DNA from 3 places in the Alteribacillus bidgolensis genome. Region 1 is predicted to be linked to each of the others. Evidence: predicted binding sites of a transcription regulator. Region 1 holds the regulator's gene; each other region holds the start of a gene.

The links. The regulator CtsR, encoded in region 1, represses protease genes until heat stress. The targets are predictions, from matches to a motif close to ATGGTCAATAAAGGTCAAACA.
Region 2: a site for CtsR is predicted at 3,401-3,421, ahead of CEF16_RS15705 (ATP-dependent Clp protease ATP-binding subunit). Genes of this name have one in related genera too.
Region 3: a site for CtsR is predicted at 6,210-6,230, ahead of clpP (ATP-dependent Clp endopeptidase proteolytic subunit ClpP). Genes of this name have one in related genera too.

The regions. Positions count from the first base shown of each region.
Region 1 covers NZ_KZ614149.1:3,346,962-3,357,454, reverse strand. Annotated here, with positions in the region: gene disA (DNA integrity scanning diadenylate cyclase DisA) at 1-965, opposite strand, end outside; gene radA (DNA repair protein RadA) at 996-2,393, opposite strand; gene clpC (ATP-dependent protease ATP-binding subunit ClpC) at 2,517-4,967, opposite strand; gene mcsB (protein-arginine kinase McsB) at 4,991-6,064, opposite strand; gene mcsA (protein-arginine kinase activator protein McsA) at 6,064-6,609, opposite strand; gene CEF16_RS16550 (CtsR family transcriptional regulator) at 6,640-7,104, opposite strand; gene CEF16_RS16545 (MgtC/SapB family protein) at 7,239-7,952, opposite strand; partial or broken gene CEF16_RS16540 (ISL3 family transposase) at 8,592-9,817, opposite strand; rRNA gene rrf (5S ribosomal RNA) at 9,932-10,048, opposite strand.
Region 2 covers NZ_KZ614149.1:3,183,302-3,193,794, forward strand. Annotated here, with positions in the region: gene CEF16_RS15685 (oxidoreductase) at 1-648, shown strand, start outside; gene CEF16_RS15690 (enoyl-CoA hydratase/isomerase family protein) at 802-1,545, shown strand; gene hemQ (hydrogen peroxide-dependent heme synthase) at 1,714-2,463, shown strand; gene gerQ (spore coat protein GerQ) at 2,732-3,223, shown strand; gene CEF16_RS15705 (ATP-dependent Clp protease ATP-binding subunit) at 3,699-5,855, shown strand; gene CEF16_RS15710 (DUF3817 domain-containing protein) at 6,055-6,378, shown strand; gene CEF16_RS15715 (DUF368 domain-containing protein) at 6,687-7,505, shown strand; gene CEF16_RS15720 (DUF423 domain-containing protein) at 7,718-8,089, opposite strand; gene CEF16_RS15725 (DUF5327 family protein) at 8,119-8,433, opposite strand; gene CEF16_RS15730 (hypothetical protein) at 8,871-9,053, opposite strand; gene CEF16_RS15735 (MerR family transcriptional regulator) at 9,147-9,485, opposite strand; gene CEF16_RS15740 (exonuclease domain-containing protein) at 9,505-10,239, opposite strand; gene CEF16_RS15745 (DUF294 nucleotidyltransferase-like domain-containing protein) at 10,233-10,493, opposite strand, start outside.
Region 3 covers NZ_KZ614149.1:2,349,573-2,360,065, forward strand. Annotated here, with positions in the region: gene tpiA (triose-phosphate isomerase) at 1-335, opposite strand, end outside; gene CEF16_RS11755 (phosphoglycerate kinase) at 378-1,562, opposite strand; gene gap (type I glyceraldehyde-3-phosphate dehydrogenase) at 1,733-2,737, opposite strand; gene CEF16_RS11765 (sugar-binding transcriptional regulator) at 2,854-3,873, opposite strand; gene CEF16_RS23780 (hypothetical protein) at 3,870-4,019, opposite strand; gene rpoN (RNA polymerase factor sigma-54) at 4,289-5,641, opposite strand; gene CEF16_RS11775 (amphi-Trp domain-containing protein) at 5,746-5,991, opposite strand; gene clpP (ATP-dependent Clp endopeptidase proteolytic subunit ClpP) at 6,299-6,877, shown strand; gene CEF16_RS11785 (HPr family phosphocarrier protein) at 6,924-7,181, opposite strand; gene whiA (DNA-binding protein WhiA) at 7,213-8,175, opposite strand; gene CEF16_RS11795 (gluconeogenesis factor YvcK family protein) at 8,244-9,188, opposite strand; gene rapZ (RNase adapter RapZ) at 9,181-10,074, opposite strand; gene CEF16_RS11805 (8-oxo-dGTP diphosphatase) at 10,104-10,493, opposite strand, start outside.

The sequences.
Region 1 (10,493 bases):
GAAGCTTTCATTATTCCTCCTAAGTTTTCAAACCGATGAATCAAGTTGTTAATTATTCCAGCTGGCAGCCGCTGAATTTTATGCAATATTCTATACCCTCTTGGAGAAACAGACTGCTCGTAAGAATTGGTTCGTTGAGAATAACCAAGCAATCTCATAATAACGGTGTCATCCATAAGTTCTTCATTTGTCATTTGTTTTAACTTTTGATTAATGGCTTCTGGGTCGATACTGGCATCTGCAATATAATCTTTTATTAAATGGTACGTCTCCTCTTCTAAGTTAGAAACTAATTCATTGAGCTGCATTGCTATTAAACGACCTTCATTTCCCAATTCCATCACGTAGTTTAAGATTTCATATTTTATTCGCATAACCAGTTCAATTCGGTGAATGACTTGTGCCACTTCCTGGAAAGTAACCAGCTCTTCAAATTCCAGCGCCCCCAGATTGGTCAAGCTCTGATCAAGCACCGCTTTGTACTTTTCGAGGGTTTGTACGGCCTGATTTGCTTTCGTTAAAATCATTTCCATATCTTTGAGGGAGTATCGGTATGCACCTTTGTACAAAGTAATAACTTGACGACGCTGTGAAATAGAAATGACAAGATTTCCTGTTTGTTTAGCAACTCTTTCAGCTGTACGATGCCGTATTCCTGTCTCGTTGGAAACAATGGTGTTATCAGGAACGAGCTGTGTATTCGCATAAAGGATACGCTCGCCTTTTTCACTTAAAATAATGGCCCCGTCCATCTTTGCTAGTTCATACAAATAAGCTGGGGTAAAAGGGCAATTAATAAAAAAACCACCGTCCACTATACTTTTTATTTTTTCTGAATATCCAAGAACGATCAAACCACCCGTGTTAGCCCGCAAAACGTTATCTATACCATCACGAAGGGGGGTGCCGGGGGCAACGAAATGCAGTACTTCTCGAATGAATGAGTCACGTTGTTTATCTAGCATTTCTTTTCCTCCTTTTGCTGACCAGCGCGATTACCAAGACGGTGCTCTCCCCTCCAGTGTAATATCCAGCGCTTCTTCTAGTGTTGTTACTCCCACAACTTCTATATTGTTAGGAGACGTCCATCCATCCATGTTTTTTTCAGGTATGATTGCTCTTTTAAAACCTAGTTTTGCTGCCTCCTGAATTCTTTCTTCAATTCTAGCGACCCGTCTTATTTCTCCTGTTAGTCCAACTTCTCCGATCACTACGTCTGTAGGATTTGTTGTATGGTTTCGAAAACTTGAAGCAATACAAATAGCAATACCAAGATCAATTGCAGGCTCATCAAGTTTCACACCGCCTGCGACATTAATATATGCATCCTGGTTTTGCAGAAGCATTCCTAACCTTTTCTCTAAAACTGCCATTAATAATGCAATTCGGTTTTGGTCCACCCCTGTAGAGGTTCTCTTCGGATTGGCAAAACTAGAAGGGGCTATTAGGGCCTGCAGTTCCACTAGAACCGGACGTGTGCCTTCAAGGGAAGCAACTACGATAGAACCAGAGCTTCCTTCTGTTCGATCTTCTAAAAAAATTTCAGACGGATTTTTCACTTCTTTTAATCCCATTTCTTTCATTTCAAAAATGCCCAGCTCGTTTGTTGAACCAAAACGGTTTTTCACTGCACGTAACATCCTGTAAGTGTGATGTCGTTCTCCTTCAAAATACAACACCGAGTCCACCATATGTTCTAACATTTTTGGACCTGCAATTGAGCCTTGTTTTGTTACATGACCTACAATAAAAACAGCGATGCCTCGTGTTTTGGCAATTCTCATAAACATAGAAGTTGATTCCCTGACTTGCGCAACGCTTCCGGGAGCAGAGGTAACCCCGGCCTGGTGTACTGTTTGGATTGAGTCAATAACAACTAGTGTTGGTTGTATTTGGTCAATGGCATTTTCGATTAAGTCCATATCTGTTTCAGCAAATACATATAGTTTATCAGAATGTGCTCCGAGTCGATCAGCGCGTAATTTTGTCTGTTTTATTGATTCTTCTCCTGATATATACAACACTTTATGATCACGAGCTGCTAAAATGGCTGTCATTTGTAATAGAAGAGTAGACTTACCAATTCCTGGATCCCCTCCTACAAGCACTAATGATCCAGGAACGATTCCTCCTCCAAGTACGCGATTAAGCTCTTTTAAGGAAGTATCAATTCTTGGTTCACGTTCTCCAGTTACATTCGTAATGGGTTGTGGTTGTTGGCGGGTTCCATCTGGTGAAGTACTTAATGATTTCCTTCCTCCACTTTTAACTGACGGACCCTCTAACTCCTCTACCATGGTATTCCATTGGTTGCAGCCAGGACAGCGCCCCATCCATTTTCTTGATTCATATCCGCATTCTTGACAAACAAATTTTGATTTTTGTTTCGCCATACTTTTTTTACCCTCACTTTAACTTATGTATACCACCTTCTATTTTACCACGAAAAAGTAACAGAAATTGGGTGAAAAAGACTGTCCGAAAATAATATCGGACAGTCTTATCTCTTAATATATTTACGTTCTAGCTCCTGTTTTCGTTTCAACGACATAGTCATCGTTTTTCACATCGATCACTGCCGTATCACCTTTTTGAATCTTTCCGCGAAGAAGTTCTTCTGATAAACGGTCTTCGACTTGCTTTTGCAGAGCACGACGCAATGGACGTGCACCATACTCAGGGTCAAATCCTTCATCAGAAATTTTATTCTGAGCTTCTTCTGTTAATTCAACATTAATACCCTGTTCGGCCAAACGTTTTTGTAATTGTTCTGTCATAAGCACCACAATTTTCTTAATGTGCTCTTTTTCAAGACTGTGGAAGACAATAATTTCATCCAGACGATTTAAAAATTCAGGCCGGAACGTATTTTTTAATTCTCCCATTACTTTATCCCGCATATCCTGAAACTTTTCTCCCTCTGATTGTGTGGTAAAGCCTACATTTTTATTGCGTCTTAGCAGACTAGCCCCGACATTGGATGTCATGATTATTGCGGTATTTCGAAAATCAACGCGGCGCCCTTTGGAATCGGTGAGAAAACCATCCTCAAGAACTTGGAGAAGGATATTGAACACTTCTGGGTGAGCTTTCTCTACTTCATCAAGCAGGATAACGGAATATGGGTGACGTCTAACTTTTTCCGTCAACTGGCCGCCTTCTTCAAACCCTACATAACCAGGAGGGGAACCTACAAGACGACTGGTCGCGTGTTTTTCCATGTATTCAGACATATCTATACGAATAACCGAGTCTTCGTCACCAAATAATGTCTCAGCAACAGCCCGGGCTAATTCTGTTTTCCCGACACCAGTAGGCCCAAGGAAAATAAAAGAACCAATCGGACGTTTTGGATCCTTTAATCCTGCACGAGCACGGCGGATTGCTTTAGAAATTGCATTTACCGCCTCTTCCTGGCCAATGACACGACTGTGCAAAATATCTTCCATTTTAAGAAGGCGATCTGTTTCTTCTTCAGCAAGCTTAGAGACAGGAATTCCCGTCCAACTAGCTACAACCTGTGCAATATCTTCAGGGGTTACCTCCGTATTCTCCTGACCTTGTTTTTCTTTCCACTCGTTTTTCATCTTATCTAATTCTTCACGAAGCCGTTGTTCACTATCCCGTAAGGAAGCCGCCTTTTCAAACTCCTGACTTTGAACAGAGGCATCTTTTTCTTTTCGTGTCTCTTCTAGTTTTTGCTCGAGCTCTTTTAAGTTTGGCGGAGCCGTGTAGGAACGCAGCCGTACTTTTGAACCAGCTTCATCAATTAAGTCAATTGCTTTGTCTGGCAGGAAACGATCCGAGATATAACGGTCAGAAAGTTTAACGGCTTCAGCAATAGCTTCATCCGTAATAGTAACCCGGTGGTGTGCTTCATACCTATCGCGAAGACCTGCGAGAATTTGAATGGACTCTTCAGTTGTCGGTTCGTCCACTTGGATAGGTTGAAAGCGGCGTTCTAATGCTGCATCTTTTTCAATATATTTGCGGTATTCATCTAGCGTAGTAGCTCCAATGCACTGTAATTCTCCACGAGCAAGTGATGGTTTTAAGATATTCGAAGCATCAATAGCTCCTTCTGCTCCACCTGCACCAATTAAAGTGTGAAGTTCGTCAATAAACAGTATCACATTACCTGCTTGTCGAATTTCTTCCATTACTTTTTTCAAACGATCTTCAAACTCGCCGCGGTATTTGGTTCCTGCCACTACTGTACCCATATCAAGCGTCATCACGCGTTTATTTCTAAGAATTTCCGGCACTTCATTTGAAATAATGGACTGGGCAAGCCCTTCAGCAACTGCTGTTTTACCAACCCCTGGCTCACCGATTAAAACAGGGTTGTTTTTTGTACGACGGCTCAACACTTGAATGACTCGTTCAATTTCTTTGCTGCGGCCGATCACTGGATCAAGCCCTTCTTCCTTAGCAACTGCAGTTAAGTCTCTCGCTAAACTATCTAGAGTCGGTGTATTAGCATTGGAAGAGCCGGCTCCAGAAGCCTGCTGGTGATTAGAGGTTGATGCCTCATTACTTCCAAGCAACTGTAACACTTGCTGTCTAGCCTTATTCAAGCTGACACCAAGATTGTTTAATACTCTTGCAGCCACTCCCTCGCCTTCTCGTATTAATCCTAACAAGATATGTTCTGTCCCTACATATGAATGACCAAGCTTTCTAGCCTCATCCATGGACAATTCAATAACTTTTTTAGCACGTGGAGTATAATGGATAGTCTTAGAGCCTTCTTGACCAGTTCCAATTAAAGACTCCACTTCTTTTTGGATTTGCTCAGAGCCAAGATTAAGTGCTTGCAGTGCTTTTGCTGCAATTCCTTCACCTTCACGAATTAACCCTAGCAGAATATGTTCTGTACCTATATTATTATGCCCAAGACGGATCGCTTCTTCTTGAGCCAAGGCTAATACCTTTTGCGCTCGTTCTGTAAACCTTCCAAACATCATATATGCGCACCTCCAAATTTTGCTTAATCTTCTCTCTCTAAGTTCATTCTCTCACGAATCAACGCCGCCCGTCTCACATCACGCTCATCCGGTGTAAGACCTTTACCTGCATATTGCTGCAGAAAACCAGGCTGAGTTAGAATCATTAGTTCATTTAAAATATTACCCGAAATTCCTTGGATTAAATCAATGTCAATCCCTAATCTAACATCGGACAGTCTTTTTGCTGCTTCTTTTGACTCCATCACCCGGCTATTTGTTAGCAGTCCGAATGAACGAAATACTTTATCCTCTATTTGGATTTTTGAAGTACGTATTAACTCTTCTCTTGCGTAACGCTCCTGTTGAATTAACTGCATCACAACGCCTCTAAGATCTTCTACAATATCTTCCTCTGATTTACCAAGTGTCATTTGGTTTGATATTTGGAATAAGTTTCCTAACGCTTCGCTTCCTTCTCCATAAATACCTCTCACCACAAGCCCCAACTGATTAATCGCAGGTAATATACGATTGAGCTGCTGAGTCATAACGAGTGCAGGAAGATGCATCATAACCGAAGCTCTCATACCTGTTCCAACGTTTGTTGGACAGCTTGTTAAAAATCCTCTTTTCTCATCGAAAGCATATGTCACTTTTTCTTCAATCCAATCATCTAAACCGTTAGATAAAACTAGACTTTCATTTAACTGAAAACCCCGGAATAAGCATTGAAGCCTTATATGATCTTCTTCGTTAAGCATGATACTAACAGACTCATCTTCACTCAGCATTACAGCACCATGTTGAGCTTTTTCTGCCAAATGCGGGCTGATCAAGTGCTTTTCTACTAATACTCTTTTTTCATTGGAAGAAAGATCATCCATTTTTAATACTTCCAGATTTCCAACATATTGATATGGATCCTTTGCCAATTCTTTTGAAGTGTAGTGAAGCATCGTGTTTGCCGATTCCTCGGAAGCCACAATTGGAAAAGGGTAATTTTCCAAGTTTCTTGCTAAACGGATTCTTGTACTTAAAACAATATCACCTTCTGGACCAGGCCCACTTTTCATCCACGGACTGATCGCTTCTGAAATGAAACGTTGAAGTGACATTAAGCACCCCCCTTTCCATCACGTATGTTTTCATTTAAATCGTGAATTTGGTCGCGGAGTTGGGCTGCTTCTTCAAATTCCTCTTGTTCAATATGCTGCTGCATTTGTTTTCTCAACTTATCTATCTGATTTTGAATTTGCATTCGGCCGCCAGCTCTTTTTGGAACCTTGCCAGCATGACGTACATTTCCACTGTGAACCCTTTTGAAAATTGGGTCAAGTTTTGGGTCAAACGCCTTATAACAGTGCGAGCATCCAAATCTTCCTGTTTTTGCAAAACGTTCATATGAAAGCCCACAAGAATCACAAACAAGCTGCTTTTGAACAGAAGCCCTTGAAGGGTGAGGCCCCCCATTCCCCATCGGTTGTTCAAAGTTTAACAACCCTGATAATAAATCATGGATAGAATAGCTGTTTGAACCCGGGATATGTTCCCCTTTATCACGAGCACACTCCTCACACAGATGCATCTCTTCTTTTTTTCCGTTTATGATTTTTGTAAAATGCAACGTGGCCTGACGCTGGTGACATTCTTCACAGAGCATTTTCATCTCCTCCCTTCGCAGCTAATATACTCATTTATAACGTAAGCTGTGAAGCATAGCTTTCAGCATTTTGGCCCGGATATAGTCTCTGTCTTCTGCATGCCGCAAGGAAATTATCGAACGATGTACGGATGCAAGCATAATATTAGCTTCCCTTTTAGATATTGCATTCTCTTCAAAAAGACGCATAATAATACTTTCGGCTGTGAGCTGGTCAATTCCTTCTTTTATTAAATGTATTAATTGATCAATAAGCTCAGCATGGTCACCAATTTTCACTCTTGAAATACGTATATACCCACCGCCGCCCCTTTTGCTTTCTACAATATACCCTTTTTCTGTTGTAAAACGAGTACTTATCACATAATTAATTTGAGAGGGAACACATTCAAACCGTTTAGCCAACTCACTTCGTTTAATCTCAATTAAATCCTTCTCACTTTGCATAAGAATTTCTTTTAAATAGTTTTCAATCACATCAGAAATATTACGCAAGAAAACAACCCCCTTCCTGCTGTAAGCCGTTCCCCTCAGGTTTTGACCTTGACTATCTTTGACTATAAATATAATATAACCGTCTGCAAATTTCAAGCAGACGGTACTATTCATTATAGCCAAGTTGTCTTTAATCATTCTTCTTCCATTTGCATTTCAACTTCTAAGATCCCCTCAGTCAATAGTAATCGTTCATAAAGCTGGGAACGCTTTAGGGCATTTGGAGATTGAACATGCAGATCATAAACACATTTACTTTCTTTACCATTACCTTCTTTTGTACTCCCATTTACTTTTTTAATAATTACTTCATTATCTTCCAATATTTCTATTAATGATGATAAAACCGATGTATTTTTTCGTACAGTAACCTCTATTTTCTCAGGACGTGAAGAGGCTCGAAAAAAACGGTCAACATTATTAAGAAAAAATAAACTCAGTAAAACAACAATTGTAGTAAAAACAGCTGCAAAAAACATTCCGGCTCCAGCAGCTAGTCCTATCGCAGCTACCACCCAAATAGAAGCTGCAGTTGTTAAACCTTTGATGGAAACGCCTTGAACGATAATTGTCCCTGCTCCCAAAAAGCCGACCCCGCTCACCACATAAGAAGCAAGCCGAGATGGGTCATATCGTACAATTTCTTTATTTGCTTCCATGTATTCCTGGAATCCAAATAGTGCCATAACCATCACTAAGCATGCCCCTGTCCCAACTAAAAGGTGTGTTCGGAATCCAGCAGGATGTCGTTTATATTCTCGTTCTATTCCAATTAATCCTGCCAGAAAAGCAGCTGCTAGTATTCTAATTATTATTGTATATGCTTCCTGATCAAGCCACATATCCATATGCATTTCCCCTCCCTGCTTTTAAGCCTATGTATATTATTATATTTTATTTCTTATACCCACTAACATTGCTAGACATGCAAAGAATGAATGAGGATCACACCTAATTTCTCAGTTAAAAAATCTTATGCCTTCAAAAAGTCTTGGAGACAAAATCTCTAAGCAAATCTAATTTCCTGTTCGTGAGAGGCTTAGGTACAGTGCTTCTTCAGCACAAAGAGTTGTCCTTGAATCTTGGGATTTTGTGTGGTAACTATATATCTTCATATCTTCGATTTTTAGGGAGCTACTCCCTTTTTATACTTTTAGAAAATTTTACCTTTGTTAAAGGATCAAAGTATAATCCTAAAAAAGGAAGTTCGGCTAAGGTAAGGAGCTTCTACTGCACGCAACACGCTTGATGTATAGGACGTGCTAATGTAGCCAAAGCCACAGAACATGGAGGTTTTTGGCGGCAGATTTAATGTACTTCTGCTAAAAATCCACGCATACTGTGGGATTCAACTTAGAAGAAGTGTGTGGAAGTCAATTGATAGTATAAAACACCAAGTACTGTGACAACGGCGTTCCTGTACTTTGAATGTCGTCGTTTTGTTTATATTGGCTGCCAGTAAAATCCTGTATTTTTTAGGTTCTATGTCAAATGTTGGGGTAGGAGTGGCTTGCTCCTACTTGAAATTCCGTTGTTTTATATTGGTGATGTAATAAGACACGTAACCTTAAACGATCATAACGCTTGAAGCCAAAAGCATTTCGTTTCATCACCTTTGTTTGATTATTTAAGCCTTCGATAAAGCCATTGGTATATCCAAAGGCAAAACTGTTTAATATCTCTACCTGCCAGTTTTTCAGCGTTTGAATCGTTTGAATAAACTCCGGCATGCTCTCGTTATGTACCTGTTGATACAAAGCGTATAATTCCTCTTTCACTTGTCCGGCAGCCGTTTTTCCTTTTTCTTTCGCTTCTTCAAACCAATTTCGAAACACTTCTTTTAAATGATAGGCTCTTCTTAACTCATCGGATAACTCTAAATACCAGAGCTGCTTTTCACTTAACTCTTCATACCGTTTGTAAAAGACATGTTTCATTCGTTTACATTTTTTCCGATCATACTCGTGGTCATACTCGTGGAACTCTTTCTGCACTTTCCTTCTCACGCGCTCTAATGCCCAATAAATATAGCGGCAAAAGTGAAAACGGTCCGCAATAATGATAGGGTTTCCTAATGCTTTTCGAACGGCAGACTTAAAGGCATAACTCATATCCATAATCACCATCTCCACGTCGGAACCCTTTTCCCGTAAGTAGTTTTTCACCGTTTCAACGGATCTATTAGGAAGAATATCGAGAGGAGCTCTGGTGTCTCCATCCGCAATGACTACTTGATACTTCCCTTCATTCGTATCCCCTTTATATTCATCGATCGCAATCACCGGCGGCAGGCTCTTCACTTCCTTTAACGTTGGGGCCGACATCGAATCAAAACGCCGAATCACGGTAGCAGAGGATGTACGAAATTGACTTGCCGTATCTTTGAAATTTTTTCCTTGAATGACACCAGACCAAGGGCTTGATTCCATTCCCTGGAGTGGCGTTGATACCGCTGGACGATAGGATTGCGTTCCGCAAAGCGTTTGCCGCAGGAGCACACATAACGACGCCTTCGATAAAATAAATAAGACGTTCGTTCAAATACTTTAAGGTGCTGGATCTTTTGGATACGGTAATCATGGACTCGGCTTGTTCTTTCCCCGCATGCTGGACACCGATGGGATTTACGAGGTATCTCCACGTGGAGATAAAATGCCTCCCCTATCTCTTCCGTTTTGCGCAACTCCAATCTTTTTCTTGTTTCTTGGACAATTCAAGTGTAAAGGATTTTGGAGCTTGCGTGTTTTTACCCCAACAAATATAATAGAGCCATTTTTTAAAAATCCAAAAAAGCTGTCAGAATTCTATTCTGACAGCTTTCGTTATGGCCTGGCAGCGTCCTACTTTCACAAAGGGTTGCCCCTTCATTATCATCGGCGCTGAAGAGCTTAACTTCCGTGTTCGGCATGGGAACGGGTGGAACCTCTTCGCTATCGTCACCAGACTTTGGATGGAATCGTTTGATCATCGTCATAGGAGACAACATCTCAACGATCCTTTTCTTGATAGGGAATTGCTCCCTCAAAACTGCACAACGAAATACATGAGCCGCTCTACGAGGCGCTTACCTTTGTTTTGGATAAGCCCTCGACCGATTAGTATCTGTCAGCTCCACGTGTCACCACGCTTCCACCTCAGACCTATCAACCTTGTCATCTGCAAGGGGTCTTACTAGCTTGGCGCTATGGGAAATCTCATCTTGAGGGGGGCTTCATGCTTAGATGCTTTCAGCACTTATCCCGTCCACACGTAGCTACCCAGCCATGCTCCTGGCGGAACAACTGGTACACCAGCGGTGTGTCCATCCCGGTCCTCTCGTACTAAGGACAGCTCCTCTCAAATTTCCTGCGCCCGCGACGGATAGGGACCGAACTGTCTCACGACGTTCT
Region 2 (10,493 bases), 160 kb from region 1:
CAGCTTTTTCAACCAGGTCCTTCCCAAAGCATTGGTCAATATCAAATAATGCCTGAAAAAGATATATATCAAATGATAGAAGCATTTGCTGAAGGGGCAAGACGGACAAAAGAAGCAGGCTTTGATGCTGTAGAAATAGCAGGTTCAGACGGTTACCTTATCAATCAATTTTTATCTTCCTTATCGAACAAACGGAAGGATAAATGGGGAAGAACCTTTGAAAACCGGATGCATTTTCCTTTAGCAGTAGCTAGGCATGTAAGATCATACGTTGGCGAACATTTTCCAGTTATCTACCGAATCCCTGGCTTCACCCTTAGCAATGACAGCACAACAGAAAAAGATATCCTTCATCTTGCTAAACAACTTAAGTATTCAGGAACAGATCTATTAAATATTGGTATTGGATGGAATGAAAAAAACTTGGAAAAGTCCATCGAAGTGCCTGAACGTAAATTTTTACACCTTGCCGAGCAAATCAAATCTTATGTATCAATTTCTATTGGAATTACAAAACAAATGACTTCCATGAAATCTGCAGAAGAAGCGGCAGCGAAGGGAATCACTGACATGACATATTTGCCGAAATCGTTTACTAATCAACAAAAATCTAATGTCGGCGAAAGAAAGTCAAACAAGAATTCTTAAAATGTACAGGAAAAACCGTGGTTAATGGTGTATATTACTTATTAACAAACGTTTATGAGATTATTTCTTGTTTATGGACCTAGACTTGTATCAAGTTACCGGCCGGTTGCATTTTAATGTTTTCTTAACAGTTCGAGAAAGGAGTTAAATGATATGAAGCAAGAAACAGTATTATATGAAAAAGAAGAGAGTATTGCTCGTATTATTTTAAATAGACCACAAGTGAAAAACGCTTTAAACCTCCAAATGCACGAAGAATTGTTTGACTGTTTTAATGAGGCAAATAATGACGAGAGTGTAAATGTCATTATACTGCAAGGCGCTGGAGATGCTTTTTGTGCAGGTGCCGATTTGAAAAGCGTTGCGGTTAATGATAATGATGCAGAACATTTTGATTATGGTTTGTATTTAAGGGAAACGTATAATCGTTTAATTTTATTTATTGCAGATATTCAAAAGCCTGTTATAGCCTATTTAAATGGCATTGCTGTAGGAGCCGGGCTCAGCATTGCTCTAGCGTGTGATTTTCGAATAGCCGAGTATGACACAAAAATGGCATTAAGTTTTTTAAAAATAGGTCTCGTTCCTGACGCAGGAGCTTCTTATTTTCTTCCCCGCCTTGTCGGTCTAAGTAAAGCAATGGAGTTAGCACTCGGAGAAACGATTTCCGCAGAAGAAGCTTACCGAATTAATTTGATTACTAAAATTGGAAAACCAGATGAATTTGCACGTTCTCTTGCTTTTGTTCCGCCTCAAGCTTATGGACTCATGACACAAAACATGAAAGAAGGGTTTGAAAAAAGTCTTGCTGATGTACTTGAAATGGAAGTTGCGGCACAAAGTCAGGCTGGAGCTACAGAAGAACACAAACAAGCTTTAAAACAATTTTTACGTTAGATAGATTTGACCTTCAGCAAAAACATTATTTGCGGCATAGAATAATTTAATGTTTTCCAAATGAATAAAACAAGGATATCAGCCGCAGTCAGCTTTCTTTCAGTCGAAATAATGAATATGGTATAGTGGGTAACGAAGAGAAAGGTTTATTTAAAGGAGTGGTACATAGTGGGAGAAGCATCTCAAACACTTGATGGTTGGTTCTGTCTCCATGACTTGCGAAAAATAGACTGGGCTTCTTGGAAAAAAGTTCCCAGTGAAGAACGGCAAAGTATGATTCATGAGTTTTTAAACATGCTTGAATCCTGGCAGACCGTGGAAGATAATAAAACGGGCAGCCACGCTTTGTATACGATTGTTGGCCAAAAAGCTGATATTATTATGATGGTTCTTCGGCCTAATATGCAAGAATTAAATGATGTTGAAACAGCCTTTAACAAATTAAAACTTGCAGATTATACGATCCCTTCCTATTCTTACGTTTCCGTTGTAGAGCTTGGTAACTATATGCCGCCAAAAGACGGAAGCGATCCATTAGACAGCCCTGAAATTCGCGAACGTATTTTTCCTATTTTGCCAAAGTGGAACCATATTTGTTTTTACCCCATGGATAAAAAGCGTGAAGGCAGCGACAATTGGTATTCCCTTCCAATGAAAGAACGGCGTGAATTAATGAGAGCACATGGCATGACAGGGCGAAAGTATGCAGGTAAAATAAAGCAGATTATTACAGGCTCTACTGGTCTTGATGATTGGGAATGGGGTGTAACTCTGTTTGCACACGAAGCGCTTCAATTTAAAAAGCTAATTTATGAAATGCGCTTTGATGAAGTTTCAGCAAAATATGGAGATTTTGGCCAATTTTTCGTAGGTAATATTTTACCTCCTGAAAAAGTGGAAGCCTTCTTACATGTATAAACACCTCTATTTGATATGAAGAGTTGATTTTCAAACGAAAATCAGCTCTTTTTTTATAGCATATGCACCAATCGAGTGACATACATTGAAATAGTGTGAACCGCATTTAGTTAAGGCGGGTGATTGTATGGCCATAGTTCAAGCTTACACCTATGATAAATCAGCTTTTTGCTCTTTAATAAAAGCAGAAGCGAAAGGAGTCTTTTTTTACTGATTGATTATGTGAAACTTTATTGGTAAAAATAAGTAAATATGAAGGAGGATAAGTATGTATAGTTACTATCCATGGTATGGTTATCCAGTTCAAGGTTACGAAACTCCCTCCCCTTATGACATGATGCGGCAAGGAAACGGCAATGGCATGTACGGATATGGGATGAATGGCATGAATGGGATGAATGGCATGAACGGCATGAACGGCATGAATGGCATGAATGGGATGAATGGCACGAACGGCATGAATGGCATGAATGGTGCGGATATGCTTCCAATTGAACAATCTTACATCGAAAACATTTTGCGGCTGAATCGCGGGAAACCTGCAACAGTTTATATGACATTTGAAAATAATCCAGAATGGCAAGCAAGGGTTTTCCATGGAATTATAGATGAAGCCGGCCGAGACCATATTATATTAAGAGATGAACGAAATAATAAATGGTATTTACTATTAATGGTGTATTTAGACTATATCGTTTTTGATGAAGAAATTGAATACCAGTATCCATTTGAAGACGGCCCTGGTGCTTTTCAAGAATAACCTCACCTTGATCAATTTTATTAATGTTTATTTTTTTCCTCATTTAGGTTATTAGAAAATATAATGCAAGTTGTAAGAAGCAGCGTATCCCCCGTGGCGGCGCTGCTTTTTCGTTTATCCTAAAAATTTGATCATATCTCTTGAAAGTCAAAAAAGGTCAATGTATAATACAACTACAAGGTCAAAGATAGTCAAAGTCAAAGCAAATGATTTGATCTTTTTTGATTGTAGAAGTTATGATACCCATCCAAAGGATCTAAGAAAAGCGCAAACGCCCTTGTCAGCCTCGACAGGTAAATGTTCTCCAGGCAATGAAGGCGCTTTTTGCCTTTAATAACTGGAGGTTATTTAACCCCGAGAGGCTGGGAGCTGAAGCTAGACATCAAGCGCATACTTTCCTAACAGTGTAAAACAACAAAGAATTATTCTTTCTTTATAAAAATATTTACGTAAAAGTAAAGGAGGTACACGTATTATGAGACGATGTGAAAACTGCAAACAGCGTCAGGCACGCATTGAACTAAATATGAACGTTAATGGCCATCATCAAAAAATGCATCTATGCGACATTTGTTACCGTGAAGTCCGCAATGATATGAAACAGCCTTCTGGTTTCGGCGGCTTTGGAGGACAATCGTCCCCATTTGACCAAATGTTTAATGACATGATGAATTCTCAAATGGGTGTCATGCAGGGCAGTGAAGGACAAGCCCAACAAGGAAATGGACAAGGTGGAGGTTTATTGGATGACCTTGGCAAAAATTTGTCTGATGCAGCCCGTGCAGGAATGATTGATCCAGTTATCGGACGAGAAAAAGAAGTAGAACGAGTTATTGAAACATTAAATCGCCGTAATAAAAATAATCCAGTTCTTATCGGTGAACCTGGTGTAGGTAAAACTGCAATTGCTGAAGGGCTTGCGCTGCGGATTTCAGAAGGAAATGTCCCAAACAAACTCAAAAATAAGGACATTTACTTGCTTGATGTTTCTTCCTTAGTTGCAAACACCGGCGTTCGCGGTCAATTTGAAGAACGAATGAAGCAGCTTCTAAAAGAATTGCAAGAGCGTAAAAACGTAATCGTATTTATCGATGAAGTTCACCAGATTGTTGGAGCTGGATCAGCTGAAGGTTCTTCTGACGCCGGTAACATTATGAAACCAGCTCTTGCACGTGGAGAAATCCAAGTAATCGGTGCAACGACTCTTGCTGAATACCGCAAAATTGAAAAAGATGCGGCACTTGAACGCAGATTTCAACCGGTGATGGTGGATGAACCAAATCTTGAAGATGCTGTTGCCATCCTTCAAGGCCTGCAAGAAAACTACGAAAAATACCATCAAGTTTCTTTTACTGAGGATGCGTTAAATGCTTGTGTTCAGCTTTCTAATCGTTATATCCAGGATCGCTTTCTCCCCGATAAAGCCATTGATTTAATGGATGAAGCAGGTTCCAAAATCAACCTGGCTCATAGTGAGGACGACGAACACGAAGTGCAAAGCCGCCTCGAACAGATTGCAGTAGAAAAAGAAAAAGCCACACAGCAAGAAGATTATGAACGAGCAGCAAAACTGCGCGACGAAGAAGCAAAACTTCAGAAACAGCTGGAAGACTCCACACAAAACAGTGAGAAATCAAACGAAAAAGCAATAGTTGACGTAGAAACGATTGAAAAAATAGTTGAAAACAAAACAGGCATTCCTGTACGCCGACTTCAAAAAGATGAACAACAAAAAATGAAAGATCTTCCTGATCGCCTTCGAGCAAGCGTTATAGGTCAAGACGAAGCTGTCAGCAAAGTAGCACGCTCGATTCGCAGAAACCGTGCTGGTCTTAGAAAAGGAACCCGGCCTATTGGCTCCTTCCTCTTTATAGGTCCAACAGGGGTCGGAAAAACCGAGCTTTCCAAATCTCTAGCAGAAGAAATGTTTGGAGACAGTGAAGCAATGATACGTCTTGATATGAGTGAATATATGGAAAAACACTCTGTATCAAAACTAATCGGTTCCCCGCCAGGATATGTCGGACATGACGAAGCCGGACAGCTGACAGAACGAGTGCGTCGTAAGCCATACAGCATTATCCTTTTGGATGAAATTGAAAAAGCCCACCCTGATGTGCAGCATATGTTCCTGCAAATCATGGAAGACGGACGTTTAACAGACAGTCAAGGACGTACGGTAAGCTTTAAAGACACGGTATTAATTATGACTTCTAATGCAGGCTCAAGCATTAAGAAAGTAACCGTTGGCTTTGGTAATAAGGAAGATGTAGAGCCAAAAATTACAGAATCTCTGTCTGATTACTTCAAGCCAGAATTCTTGAACCGCTTTGACAGCATCGTTCCTTTCAATGAACTTGGAAAAGAAGACCTTGTAACTATCGTTGACCTTATGCTCTCTGAAATTATCGATGCAGCAGCAGAACAAAGTATGCATGTTACAGTGACAGACGAAGCTAAAGCACTACTAGCTGAACAAGGCTATGACCCTGCATTTGGTGCTAGACCGCTGCGCCGTGTTATTGAAGAAAAAGTAGAAGACGGTATTGCAGATCTTATGTTAGAAGAGGACAATCTCAAAGAAATAAAAGTAAGCGTTGAAAACAATACTATTGCTGTTGTTAAAGCGTAATAAAGAAAAGCAGAAGGGTGTCCCATAGACAAACGGGACACCCTCTTTTGTTTGCTTTTTTTTGCGTTTAAAGTTTCACCATGACCATTTAAAACGTCATAAAACGTACATTGTTGTCTATCACCTCGCATGCTATGCTATATGTTGTAATTAAAATATAAAGAGATATCTTAGATAAGACGATGAGGTGATGAAAGCCGTGATGTCTTCTGCCATAGGAAAATTACGGGTAATCGGCATGTTAGAGGGTATATCTTTTTTGCTTCTATTGTTTTTAGCGATGCCGCTTAAATACGGTTCGGGAATGGATATGGCCGTTACTATTGCCGGGTCGGTTCATGGAGCTTTGTTTATTTTATATATTGCAGCTGTTATTTTCGTCTGGATTCAGCGGCGCTGGACTTTTTTGAGAGCTATTATCGCAATGACTGTGTCTGTTATTCCATTTGGTCCGTTTGTGTTTGATAAAAGTTTGCGTCGTGAACAAGAAACAGGAATAGCTTCTGATTCTGTTACAGGGTAAAGAAAAGAAGTTATGGATAAAGACTGGTCAGTAAGAGGTATTGATCAGTCTTTTTTATACTGTTTAGAAAAACTCGGCATGCCGCCGGCTCCTCTGGCGAAAAACGCAGTTTTGCTTATACTTTGATCCTTTAGCAAGTTTAAACCAATTTATAAAAAATGATCGTAAATAGCACAGGCTGATGCTATTTTCCGTCCCAAGTTTTTCTAATAGCATACCTTGTCCTATGCTGCATATAAATCTGGTAAGATGAAAAATGAACAAACCATGCAAATAAGATCTATTAAAGATACTAAAGGTGATACTTAATGATGGAATGGAAAAATATTTTTAGAGGGATAGCAATGGGAGCGAGCGATCTTATCCCAGGAGTCAGCGGAGGTACGATTGCGTTAGTCCTTGGTATTTATCATCGCTTAATCGCAGCTATCAATAATTTTTTTAGCAGAAAATGGAAAGATCAGCTTGGTTTTTTTATTCCTCTTGGCATTGGCATAGGAATTGCTGTATTAAGTTTAAGTAATTTACTGGAGTGGCTGCTTTCCGTTCACCCTCAGCCAACTTATTTCTTTTTTATGGGACTTATTTTAGGAACAATTCCTTTGTTACTAAAAGAAGCCGACTACAAACAAAAGTTTAAACCTTATCATTTTTTTATTGTTGCTATTGCTGCTGTACTTATTATTTTATCAGGGGTTTATAAAGGAGAAGAAACAGGAGAAGTGGTCCATACATTAACTTCATCTGACTATATATATTTGTTTTTCTCTGGATGGCTGGCAAGCTCTGCAATGATATTGCCAGGGGTAAGCGGTTCGTTTATCCTTTTAATTCTTGGTGTTTATGAAACAATTATTAATGCCGTTACCTCTTTACAATTCCCCGTCATTTTCACTGTAGGGCTGGGCATTTTTATAGGCATTACTATTATGAGCAAATTTTTGCATTATCTTCTACGCCAGCATCGAACGGGGACCTACGCTGTTATGAGCGGACTATTGATAGGATCTTTATTTGTGATATTCCCTGGTTTAGGGACTAGCTGGCTTGTTACAGCAATCAGCCTATTAACCTTTCTATCAGGCTGGATCCTGACTATTATACTCGGAAAACTAGAAAGCACTTAAAATGCGTAAACAGTAAGAACAAAGTACAAAGTCTAGGCAGCTTTATACCTTCTTCACTAATGTTGCCAATGCCTCAGGACGTGGCATTTTTGGCACACGTCGTGTAAAAGTACGTCCTGTAGGTGTTGGAATTTCTTTAGCGGTGTTAAACTTTATAGAAGTATAAGAAAGAGGCGGAACCATTTAATTTGGAGCCGCCTTTTAGATATTTTTTATATTTTTAATACTGAAATAACAAGCATAATCCAGCCGGCAATGAATGCTGTCCCTCCTATCGGAGTAATAGCTCCAAGCCATGTCATCCCGGTAAAAGCCATGGTGTACAAGCTTCCGGAAAAAATAACAATTCCTGCAAACAAAAGCCAGCCAGCCCAGGATAAAGACGCAGAACTTCCTGCATAAGCAGCTGCTAAACCAATTGCGAGCAATCCTAAGGCGTGCATAATATGGTATTGAACTCCTGTTTGATAAACTTCCATCAGCTTGTCCGATAATTTTCCTTCCAAGCCGTGTGCTCCAAACGCTCCAAATCCTACCGCTGCAGCTGCATTAAGAGCACCTAATACAATAAATATTTTCCACACCGTTTTCACCCTCCATTTTAAGAAGACAATTAAAATTCAAGTAAATTTCCATCTGATGATGGTATCTCGCTTGTCGTTCTAGCAGCAGAGGATGAAGAAACTTGTTTTGTTTCTATGGAAGACTGTTTTATACCAGCAGTTTTAGAAGAAATCTTAGCTGTCTTCACGGTGTCTATGTTTCTTTTTCTTTTGCTTTCATCAGAGGCTAGTATAATATCGCAATAAGCCTTTAACACCCGAGCGTGTTCCTTAACCACTGCTTCTTCTTTTCGGTCCACTTGTTCAGCAAGCTGCATTAATTCCTCTTCCATTTTTTCCACAACTGTTCGAGCGGAAATATTCATCCCGTTCACCTGCTTTAATAAATTTTATTCTCCCGCATTATACCACAGCATGCCATTATGCTTCTAACCTTCCCTATACTAAGAAAAGCGCAAGCGCCCTTGTTTTAAATGACGTTCGGCTAAGTTCCTCACGTCCTGTAAGAACGCAGAACTGGCTTGCCCTGGATGGGCTGACTTCTGCGTTGCGAATTCGTCGCCAAAAACGTCACGTCCTGTGGCATTGGCGACATTAGTACGTCCTGTACGTTGACGTTCGCGATCTTAGCAGAAAGATCCTTCAATTTGCGAATCTAGCAAAAGTTCCTTAAACCATCTCGGGCCTCCGAGAGGCTGGGCGCTGAAGCTAGACATCAAAGCGCAAAATTTTATACTTTCCTTATAATAAAGACCAGGGCCATTTCTATCACAGCCCTGGCTTTCTTCTTTTCAATTGTTTATCACTTAATTATCGTGTAACCATATGCTTCAATTTTAGGATAATTCTCTTCATCTATAATCCAAAAATCTCCTTGATCGTCTTTTACAATTAATTCTTTATTTACAGCTTCTTCTTTGGCTTCTTTTTCTTTGTCAAACTTTTTGGCTGGAATTTGCATATCATCAACAATGATGAATGCCATACCTAACACCTCCATTTACCGAAAAATGTACCCGGCAGCATGGAAGTTTAAACAGGGGTGCGATCATTTGTCACAAAATTGTAAACAGAAGGCTCAGCCTTCTGTTTCGTTAAGGTACATTCGTAACTTTTTCATATCCTTCCTGTTTACGACACTTTTAGCAGATTGTACTTCTGATTCGGCCAATTGTTTTCTCGCTGATAGAACTGTTTTTACGCCTGCTATATTTAAACCTTGATCAATCAATTCTTTGATTTCTGCGCACCGGTCAATATCTTCTAAAGAAAACAGACGCTGATTACCTTCGTTTCGTTTCGGATGTATTAAACCTTGCTGTTCATAATATCGAATCTGACGAGCACTTAACGATGTTAATTCCTGTACAACACTTATGGGAAAACACGCTGTACGGCGAGGGATATGGTCTTTCACCTCACTCTCCTCCTTTTCCTTATCGCTGCTGTTGATTTAGATAAACATACACATCTTGCAACGTTTCATAACCTCGTTTCATTACTTCCTTTACAGAACAATTCCACAGCTCCGCAGCCATGATAGCATCTGCCAGCGCATGATGACGTTCATTAACCGGGATGTCATAATATCCACAGCAAGCTTCGAGTTCCGAAGAATTATATTCTGGAGCTGCAATTTGAAATAAAAAAGAGGTATCAAGCAATCGATGCTGAAATTGAATTCCCGTAGCTTGATAGGTGGCATGCTGAAGAAACCTTTGTTCGTGGCGAGCATGATGTGCCACCAAAATATCAGTCTGGATGAAAGCATAAAACTGTTGAAGTACTTCTGCTAAGGGGGGTGCAGCTTCTAATTCTTCTTTCTTCAGCCCGGTTAATTCAGAGACTTCCGGAGACAAAGACTCTGGCTCACTAACAGCAGTATAAAAGGATTCTTCTTTTTTTAGCTCGCCATTTTTTATTTTTACTGCCCCTACTGATAGTATTTTATCTCCCCCATCTGGATAAAACCCCGATGTTTCTAAATCAAGTACGGTAACATTCAATGAATCTAATGGTTTTTGGAGAGGCTCTTCTGCCTTTAAGTCTTTTTGAAGCTGTCGTAAAAAAGAAAGATGGTGCGGGTTGCTTTGATCCATAGAAGAAACAAAGGGGACACCTATTTTACCGGATACTTGACGTACCCATTGATACATTTGGTTCATTACCATAACCCTTCACCTGATTCCACTAATTTTCTCGTTTGTTGAAATAAATGTTTTCCCTCTTTAACTGCTGCTTTTAATGTTTTTTTCTGATCTTTTGTAAGTCGGTCCACTGGCACATAATGAACATCTTCATACGTTTGGTGGTACTTCCAAAAGGAAGCACGAAGATCAAGTAATGCTTTAAAATATTCGATTTTTCCATTCACAAATGAATATTTATCCACAGTTTTTTCCATTCTCTGGAGGGTAGAAGTATC
Region 3 (10,493 bases), 1.0 Mb from region 1:
TTTTGATTGACTGTCTCGTCTGTTTCATTGAACATTTCCCGACGTTCAGAGTGACCGATAATAGAGTACTTGATGCCCAAGTCTGCAAGAGCAGCTGGACTGATTTCTCCGGTAAACGCCCCGTTTTCTTCAAAGTGCATTGTTTGAGCACCAACTTCTACGTCACTGCCTTCTGCTTTGTCGTTCATTTCTTTTAAAAATAAAGCAGGAGCACAAACTACTGTTTCTACTTCGCTTTTAGCGGGAGTATTCCCTTTAATTTCTTCCATAAAAGAAACTGCTTCACTATGTGTTTTATTCATTTTCCAGTTCCCTGCAATAATTGGTTTTCTCATAACAATTCCCACCTCAATCTTTTATATGCTTAGATACAGATCTTATTTATCATCTAATGTGGCAACTCCAGGAAGAACTTTTCCTTCCATAAATTCAAGAGAAGCGCCGCCTCCTGTAGAAATATGGCTCATTTGTTCAGCAAAGCCGAATTTTTCAACAGCTGCAGCAGAATCTCCTCCACCTATAACGGAATATGTTTCAGAAGCATTAGCAAGTGCTTCTCCAATAGCTTTCGTACCGTTAGCAAAAGCCTCGAGTTCAAATACACCCATTGGCCCGTTCCAAATAACTAGTTTCGACGCGTTAATTACATCTTTACATGCATCCATTGTTTTTGGCCCAATATCAAGCGCTTCCCAATCGGCTGGGATGTTATCAATATTTACAATTTTAGTGTTGGCGTCGCTGCCAAAGTCATCTGCCACTTTAACATCAAGCGGCATGTAAAAATTAACACCCTTGTCTTCCGCTTTTCTCATAAAATCTTTAGCTAAATCTATTTTGTCTTCTTCTAAAAGGGATTTTCCTATTTCATATCCTTTTGCTTTTACGAACGTATAAGCTAGTCCGCCGCCGATAATCAAATTATCTACTTTATCAAGCAGATTATCAATAACACCAATCTTATCTTTTACTTTAGCTCCGCCTATGATAGCAGTGAATGGACGTTCTGGATCGGATAAAGCATTCCCTAATACTTCAAGCTCTTTTTCCATAAGTAATCCGGCAGCAGATGGAAGGTGGCGGGCCACACCTTCTGTAGAAGCGTGAGCACGGTGAGCGGCACCAAACGCATCGTTCACATAAAAGTCTGCCAGGGAAGCGATATTTTCAGATAATTGTGTGTCGTTTTTTTCTTCTCCTGGTTCAAAGCGAAGGTTCTCGAGCAATACTACTTCCCCTTCTGCTAAGTGTGCAGCTTCATGTTTTGCTTCTTCTCCAAATACTTCATCTACTTTTTTGACGTCTTTATGAAGGAGCTCCCCAAGACGAACAGCTACAGGTCCTAGTCGAAGTTCATCCGATACTTTTCCTTTTGGCCGGCCTAGATGGCTTCCAAGGATGATTTTAGCTCCTTGTTCGATTAAATACTCGATTGTAGGAAGGGCTGCACGAATCCGTGTGTCGTCTGTTACTTTTCCTTCACTCATAGGAACGTTAAAATCAACCCGGCAAAATACAGTTTTTCCGTTCAAATTGACGTCGCGAATAGACTTTTTATTCATTAGGATGAACCTCCCTTTTCTTTTCCAATACCTCATTATCCTTTTTAGCAGCACAATATTTCAAGGCTTTTTCTAAAAACGAAGCACATGCATCCGTTGTTTCATTAAAAAGGGGAGTAAGAAATATTACTTCCTTCTCCCCCTGTATTTGTCATCCCCAGGTTTGGTTTTTATTGTTGTTTTGCCATATAAGCAGCAAGGTCTACAACACGATTAGAATATCCAAACTCGTTGTCATACCAGGAAATAACTTTAACCATATTGTCTTCCATTACCATTGTAGAAAGGGCATCAATAGTGGAAGAGTTAGAATTGCCGTTGTAGTCGCCGGAAACGAGAGGTTCTTCGCTGTAACCAAGAATGCCTTTCAATTCGCCTTCCGCCGCTTCTTTTAATGCATTGTTCACATCATCAACGGTTACATTTTCTTCAAGCTCAGCAACTAGGTCTACAAGTGAAACGTTTGGAGTCGGCACGCGCATTGCTCCGCCGTTCAATTTACCTTCAAGTTCAGGAAGTACAAGTGCTACTGCTTTTGCTGCTCCTGTAGAGGTTGGAATAATATTTTCTGCTGCAGCACGAGCACGGCGATAGTCTTTATGCGGCAGGTCAAGAATCTGCTGGTCATTGGTATAGGAGTGTACGGTAGTCATCATTCCACGCTTCAAGCCAAATTTGTCGTTCAATACTTTGGCATAAGGAGCCAGGCAGTTTGTCGTACAAGACGCATTAGAAACAATATCGTGCTTAGACGGATCATACGTATTTTCGTTAACACCCATAACAAATGTTGCGTCTACTTCTTTACCTGGTGCAGAAATAATAACTTTCTTCGCTCCAGCTTCCAAGTGTTTTGCAGCATCGTCACGCTCTACAAAACGACCGGTAGATTCAATTACGAGTTCAACACCAGCATCTCCCCAGCCAATATCGGCAGGATTTCTTTCAGCTGTTACACGAATTTCTTTACCACCGACAACTAAGTTCTCGCCGTTAACAGAAACTTCCTCTTCAAGTTTGCCATGTACAGAATCATACTTCAACAGGTGAGCCAGCATTTCAGCATCTGTTAAGTCGTTAATAGCTACAACCTCTACGTCATCATTTTTCAAAGCTGCACGAAATACGACACGACCGATTCTTCCAAATCCATTAATACCAATTTTAGTTGCCATCACAAAATTCCTCCTAATTATAAAATACTGCTTTTATATATTCCGGCAGAGGTGCCTTTCTTTTAGGTAACGGCCTCTACTGCAGGGTCTTGCTTATTTTTTCATCCAGGGCATTTTTATAGGTCCAATATGGCTTGTGCCGCCCCTTCATCTGTAATGAGAACATCGCTTGGCCGGTGCTTCATGTAAGCGGTAATGGCTTCAGCTTTGGAAGCACCTCCAGCAACAGTTATTACGAACTGCTCATTAGTGAGATCATCAAGCTGAAGACCAACTGTATTTTCTTTGTGAACAATTTGGCCTGCTCGATCAAAATAGTAGCCAAACGCTTCAGCTGCCGCTTCTTTATCTTTTAGCGACCCTAACGTTTCTGCTTTTGTTTTCCGCCTTGCCGCCATCGTCTCTGCTTCCCCGACACCGTGGACGACCATTTTGGCCTGACGTATTATAGAAAGCAGTTCTTTAATTCCTGGTTCTAAAATTAATGACTCTCTTGTTTCATCACTCAATTGATCTGGTACATGTAATAATCTGTATTTCCCATGTGCTTTCTGCGCCATCGTAGAACTAATCGTATTGGATTGAATTTCCACTTTTTCACCAAGACCGCCTCTAGCAGGGACAAAAGATACTTCCTCTAAGTTCGAATCTGGTGACATCATTTCAGCCACAGCAGCTAAGGTCGTTCCTCCTGCGACCGCAACAATATCTTTAGGAGCAAGCTTTTCTTTCATTTGTTGAACGCAAGCTCTCCCCATCTCTTTTTTTACCCATGAATAACGATCACTATTCCCGGATACAATAATTGCTTGATTGACATGAAGCGCTCGGGCAAGACGTTCTTCCAAGTCTTGCAGCCCTGAAACAGATTTCATCACTCCTTCGAGCCCTTCCAGAAGGTCTTCTCCTTCTTCGGTTAACGTCATTCCGCCGCTTCCTACATGAACAAGGCCTTGTTCTTTTAAAAACATAACTTCACTGCGCAAAATACGTTCAGAAACATCTAGACTGGCAGCGAGAGTACGTCTTCCGACAGGCTGCTTTAAGCGAAGGTATTGTAAAATCTGATAACGCTTTTCCATCACTTCAAGAACGTCCGGCTGTAATTTTTTTTGTAATTCAATCAAGTTCCTCATATGTATCCATCACCAGATTTTCTCTTGCGGACATTTTTTGTCCCGCTAAGACATTTTACGTCCCACTTACGGTATAAAAAAAGAAATATTTCTTTTTTCTGTTTTATCATATCAATAAATGATGAGATTAGCAATAATCTGTTCATAATTATTCCCCCTGCATTTATCTTTTAAACATTAGTGAAAAAAATGAGTAGATGTCGCACTTGTGCCCTGATGGTGAAAGCGAAGTGTATTTCAGCTGAAAAAACCTTTGGACAGTCCCTTTCTAATATTTCCAATCAATGCTTGCCGACCAGCCTAAAAACGCTGCGTTCTGTAACAACACGATGTCTATACGTTGAACAGCAGAACACGCAAAAACGCCGGCCGTAAAATCCATCATTTAACGACCGCCGTTTTTCATTTAATGGCTTTAATATCGTTTTCGTTTAGAAGAAGAAGGAATATTAAGCACTCTTCTATACTTTGCGATGGCCCTTCGTGATATAGAAATGTCATGTTCTTCTTTTATATATTCTGCTATTTTTTGATCAGATAAAGGTTTTTGTTTATTTTCTTGTGCTATTAAGTCTTTTATCATCGACTTTATAACAAACGTAGAAGTTTGTTCTCCAGTACTGTTATTCATTCCTGCACTGAAAAAGTATTTTAACTCAAATAAACCGTGCGGTGTCTGTACGTATTTTTGATTTGTTGTTCTTGAAACGGTAGATTCGTGTACGTCCGCTTCTTCTGCTACATCTTTTAATGTGAGCGGCTTAATCGCTGAAGGTCCTTTTTCAAAAAAATCATGCTGAAAGTGAACGATCGCTTCGGTTATATTTCGTATCGTTTGCTGTCGCTGATCAATGCTTTTTAACAGCCATACGAGCTGTTTGTATTTTTTCTTTGCGTATTCTGTGGCTTCTCCTTCTTCCTTGGTTTCTAATAAGTGTCGGTACTGACGGTTCATTCTAATTTTGGGGAGCCCGTCATTATTTAAGCGAACAACGAAACGATCTCCGTCCCGTTCTACATACACATCAGGATACAAATGTCCGGGATGATCTCCTCCGCCAAAGCTTGAACCTGGGTATGGATCGAGCTTCTGTACATCATCATACACCTGTTGGATCTCTTCTAAAGAAGTGTCAAGATTTTTTGCAATTTGTTTCCACTTCCTGGCAGCAAGATCTTCAAGGTGATCTTTAATCAGCATCTCAGCAAAATGATTTCTTGGAGATTGCCTCTCTAGCTGGAGCAATAAACATTCTTTTAACGACCGTGCTCCAATTCCAGCAGGCTCTAAGCTTTGCAGCTTTGAGACATATGCTTCATAGTATTCTTCGGTAATAGGAAACAATGCGGCGGTTTCTTCATAGGTCCCTTCAAGATATCCGCTGTCACTAACATTTCTCGCCATATGTGTTAATACTCGTTTATCATCTTCTGAACCTGGCAAAAATCGAATTTGTTGAATTAAATAATCTGAAATCCTTTCTCTGTCATCTTTGATTCGATCAAAAGGTGAAGATTGCTCTTCTTCTTTTTCTTGTACCTCGGAAGGCTCGTCATGCCACATGACAGGCATATTATAAACAGGTTCATCTTTTAAGGCAGTATTTCGCTCTTCTATTTCCATCATTGGGTTTTCAAGGGCTTGCTCTTCTAAAAATTCCGATAGTTCCAAGGCTGAAAATTGCAATAAGGAGATGGCCTGGCGCAATTCTTGTGTCATGACGAGCTTCATCGTTTGCTGTTGATACAATCCCATTTCTAGATTCACGCCGCTTCCTCCTCTCATTTGTAAGCGTTTACTACATATATTATACCATATGTTAAAGAGCACGTACTTTTTCCTAATACATTTATATAAGAGTAGAAAAAATTTTAATCATGCCATTCCAAATAAAATCCAGTTTTATGGTGTTTTCCTTTTTTCACATAATCAAATAGCATATTAACTTCCCGGGAAGGAGAGATCGTAATTTGTTCATTTTCATTTTTTTCTGTAAATTTTCCTTGTGTTCGTAACGCAGAAGCGATCTCTTCTATTTTGACTGCCACTTCTTCTAAAGAGGTTTTTTCTTCTTTTTCAAACCGCTTATCTTCTCCGAGACGATCCTGGCCAAACATAATACCTGCCTCCTCTATTCATAGAGTCTTCCTTCTATTATATCTTACTTTCGTTATTAATGAAAAAAGGAATTTGGTTTGAAACACGAAAAAAAAGGATAAGATACATGCAGGGTTTATCGGATAGCTTATCGAATTACAGGACAAGGTCAGTTTCATAGGAACACACTGACCTTTTCTGTATAATATGGATCAGCACAAATAAATTAGCTGCTTTTCATTTGATCATTATTGACCATTAAGTTATGATGGAATCAACAGCAAAGATAAGCGCTGGATTCACTATATGATAGGAGGATGTATAAACATGAATCTAATACCTACAGTAATTGAACAGACAAATCGCGGGGAACGCGCCTATGACATTTATTCCCGTCTTTTAAAAGACCGCATTATCATGCTGGGTTCAGGCATTGACGATAATATTGCCAATTCCGTTGTGGCACAGCTTCTTTTCCTGGCTGCTGATGATCCTGAAAAAGACATATCATTGTACATTAACAGTCCTGGCGGCTCCATTACTGCCGGTATGGCTATTTACGATACGATGCAGCATATCAAACCGCAGGTATCTACGATTTGTGTAGGAATGGCAGCTTCTATGGGATCATTCTTACTTACAGCAGGAGAACCTGGGAAACGTTTTGCCCTTCCAAATAGTGAAGTCATGATTCACCAACCGCTTGGCGGAACCCAAGGTCAAGCTTCTGATATTGAAATTCATGCCCGCCGTATTATAGAAATGCGCGAAAAGCTGAACAAAATTCTTTCAGAACGTACAGGTCAGCCGCTTGAAGTTATTGAAAGAGATACAGACCGCGACAACTTCATGTCCGCTGAAGAAGCTAAAAAATACGGCATGGTCGACGAAGTTCTTTATAAGTAACAAATAAGAAAAAGCTCCGGTCCATCAAAAGGAACCGGAGCTTTTCTTATTCTTCTTTTTCTACATAGTCAGTTAAAGCCTGCATGGCCTCTTCTTCATCCGTACCTTCCGTTATAATCTGCAGCGTTCCGCCGTTGCGAACAGCCAGACTCATAACTCCCATAATACTTTTTGCATTTACTTTTTTATCGTCTTTTTGAAGATAAATATTTGACTGGAATCGGTTTGCTTCCTGTACGAATAATGCTGCCGGCCTTGCTTGTAACCCTGTTTTTAATTTTACTTCAACTGTGTTTTCTATCACTCACATCTCCTCCATTTTAGTTTATCAATACTTACGTTTTTTCTAGTTGTACGGTCTCGCCTTTTCGAATTTTTTCTGCTAATTGATCAATTTTTCGAAGGCGGTGATTGACCCCTGATTTACTTACTGGACCATTTGGCACCATTTCTCCAAGCTCTTTTAGGGTAACGTCTTGATGTTTGACACGAAGCTCTGCGATTTCTCTAACTTTATCTGGTAAATGCTGCAGGCCTATTTCATTGTCAACGAGCTGAATATTTTCCACTTGTCTCAATGCTGCACCGACTGTTTTGTTTAAGTTAGCGGTTTCGCAATTGACAAGACGGTTTACCGAATTTCTCATATCCTTCATAATACGGACATCTTCAAAATAAAGTAGAGCCTGATGGGCACCTATGACATTTAGAAATTCTGTTATTTTTTCACTTTCTTTAATGTATAAGATAAACCCTTTTTTTCTTTCTAAACTTTTTGAAGGAAGGTAAAATTCATGTAATAAGTCACGTAATGCTTTATTATGTTCCTCATATAAAGAAAATATTTCTAAATGATAAGACGAGGTTTCTGGATGATTGACCGATCCCCCCGCTAAAAAAGCTCCTCGTAAATACGCACGTTTACAGCAGTTGCTTTTAATAATATCAGGAGAAATCGAACGAATAAAACGATACCCGTCTTTCATAATGCTTAAATCACTTAAAAGCTCCCGTGCTTCTTCTGAGATACGCACTAAGTATACGTTATTTTTTTTTAAACGCATCTTTTTTCTTACCATCAATTCAACAACCGTTCCTCGGTATACCTTTTTTATTAACTTGTATATACGCCGCGCTATTGCTGCATTTTCAGTAGAAACATCTAAAAGCATCTCTTTATTTCCAAAAGATATAGAACCATTCATTCTTATTAATGCAGCCAGTTCAGCTTTCGCACAACAATCATCTGTCTCAAATTGAGTTAACTCTTTTTTTGTCATAGCCGCAAAGGATGACATGGTTGAATCACCGCCCTTTTACTCTTTAGGGCCGTATCTTTTCAGAAGCGGCCTTTCCTGCCTTTTCTTTATAGTTCGGTTAATAAAGACTGAGAAACTTTTACTGCATCGTGGCGTAAAAGATTATCTTTAAATTGCATAAACTCATCTTTAATGACTCTCAAGCCAAGATTGTCTATTTTGTTATCATCACAGTGAACCGGTGCAGCATTCTCCTCTTGGTAACGCTTAATAATAGTTTCCGGGATGCTGCCATTATTAACAAGTACTGTATCAATCAAGCCATTACCCGTGTGCTTGTAAATAGCTTCAACGTGATGAGAAGCGGAGAAATGATCTGTCTCTCCTGCTTGTGTCATTCCGTTGCAGATATAAACTTTTCTTGCTGGCGCTTCACGTATTGCTTTTGTGATACCAGGAACGAGCAAATTGGGGATGACACTCGTATAAAGACTTCCAGGCCCTAAGACAATTAAATCAGCTTTTTGGATCGCTTCTAGACTTTCTGGCAGCGGCTGAATAGTAGAAGGAGATAAAAATACTCTTTTAATATGTTTGCCTGATTTCGGTATACTTGATTCCCCTTTTACAAAGGAACCATCTGTCATTTCAGCATGCAATTCAATGCTTTGATTTGCTGCCGGGAACACTTTTCCTCTAACATTTAACACGGTGCTAAGTTCACTTATCCCTCTAGCAAAATCACCGGTAATCGAAGTCATACCAGCAAGAAGCAAGTTTCCCAAGGAATGTCCGGAAAGGCCATTTCCATTTTCAAAACGGTGCTGAAATAATTGTTCAATCATTGGTTCTACTTCAGCAAGTGCAACTAGAACGTTGCGGACATCCCCAGGAGGAGGAATATTTAATTCTTTACGAAGTATTCCTGAACTGCCGCCATCATCAGCAACTGTTACAATAGCTGTAATATTAACCGGGAAGGTTTTAAGCCCCTTAAGCAGTACAGAAAGTCCTGTCCCTCCGCCGATGACGACAATATTCGGCTTATCCACGATTATATTTCTTTCCTTTCTCTACATCCCGGTGACTTTTATGGGTGGCGTAGTCTCCGGCAAAATAATCTGCAATATACTCAGCCAGGGTTACTGAACGATGCTTGCCGCCTGTACAGCCAATAGCAATAATGAGCTGGCTTTTGCCTTCGCGTTTATATTGAGGAAGCATATACTCTAACATATCAATTAATTTTTTCATAAATTCTTTTGTCTCCGACCATTTTAACACATACGAAGAGACTTCTTCTTCTAATCCTGTTTTTGGCTGAAGGTAGTCAATGTAATGGGGGTTTGGCAAAAAACGGACATCAAAGACAAGATCGGCATCGATCGGCAGACCATATTTAAATCCAAAGGACATAACATTAACAGAAAAAGCATCTTTTTCCGGACCGGTAAAAGATTGAATGATGCGTTCGCGCAGCTGCTTAGGCTTTAAATCGCTCGTATCAATAATCTGCCGGGCTCTGCCTTTTAAATCCTCTAGAATTTCTCGTTCGTGTTGAATCCCTTCAAGCGGTGCTTCTTCCGCAGCAAGCGGATGAGAACGGCGCGTTTCTTTATATCGCCGGACAAGAACATTATCTTTAGCATCTAAAAATAATATATGAGTCCGTAAATTCGTTTTCAATCTTAATTGATCAACCGCTTCAAATAAATGATCAAAAAACTCTCTGCCCCGTAAATCAATAACTAAAGCTACTTTATTCATTTTACCGCCGGAGCTTTCTATTAAATCGATAAACGTGGGAATTAATGCTGGCGGGAGATTGTCAACACAATAATATCCTAAATCTTCAAAGCTTTGCATAGCAACTGTTTTGCCTGCCCCAGACATTCCGGTAATGATCACTACCTGGATATCCTCATTTGGCTGCCCCATCACTGTATCCTCCGTCCCTTCTCTCTATCTTATTCAAATGTTTCGTCATTTTGCAATTCACTTGATATTAATTGATAGGTTGGGCTGTAGCGGAACGTCCCGTATAACACACCGCTGTCTTCTAAAATATGCTGCCAAATCTTCCGGTCTCCTTCTGCCATGGAAAGAGCCTTTACTTGTTGTTTTGGCTGCCAGGAAAGAATTCCTTCGGGTGACTTTTTTAACAAATTTCCTTCCCATTTGTTGGCACCAAAGGTAAACATCATCCATTCGGAAATAACTTTTTCATCTTCTATGATTAAAAAAGTGAAAATCCCTCTAATAACAGGATTTTTCACCGTAATACCTGTTTCTTCCCAAAATTCACGGACAACAGAATCACGTACAGATTCCCCTGCCTCCATTTTACCACCCGGTGC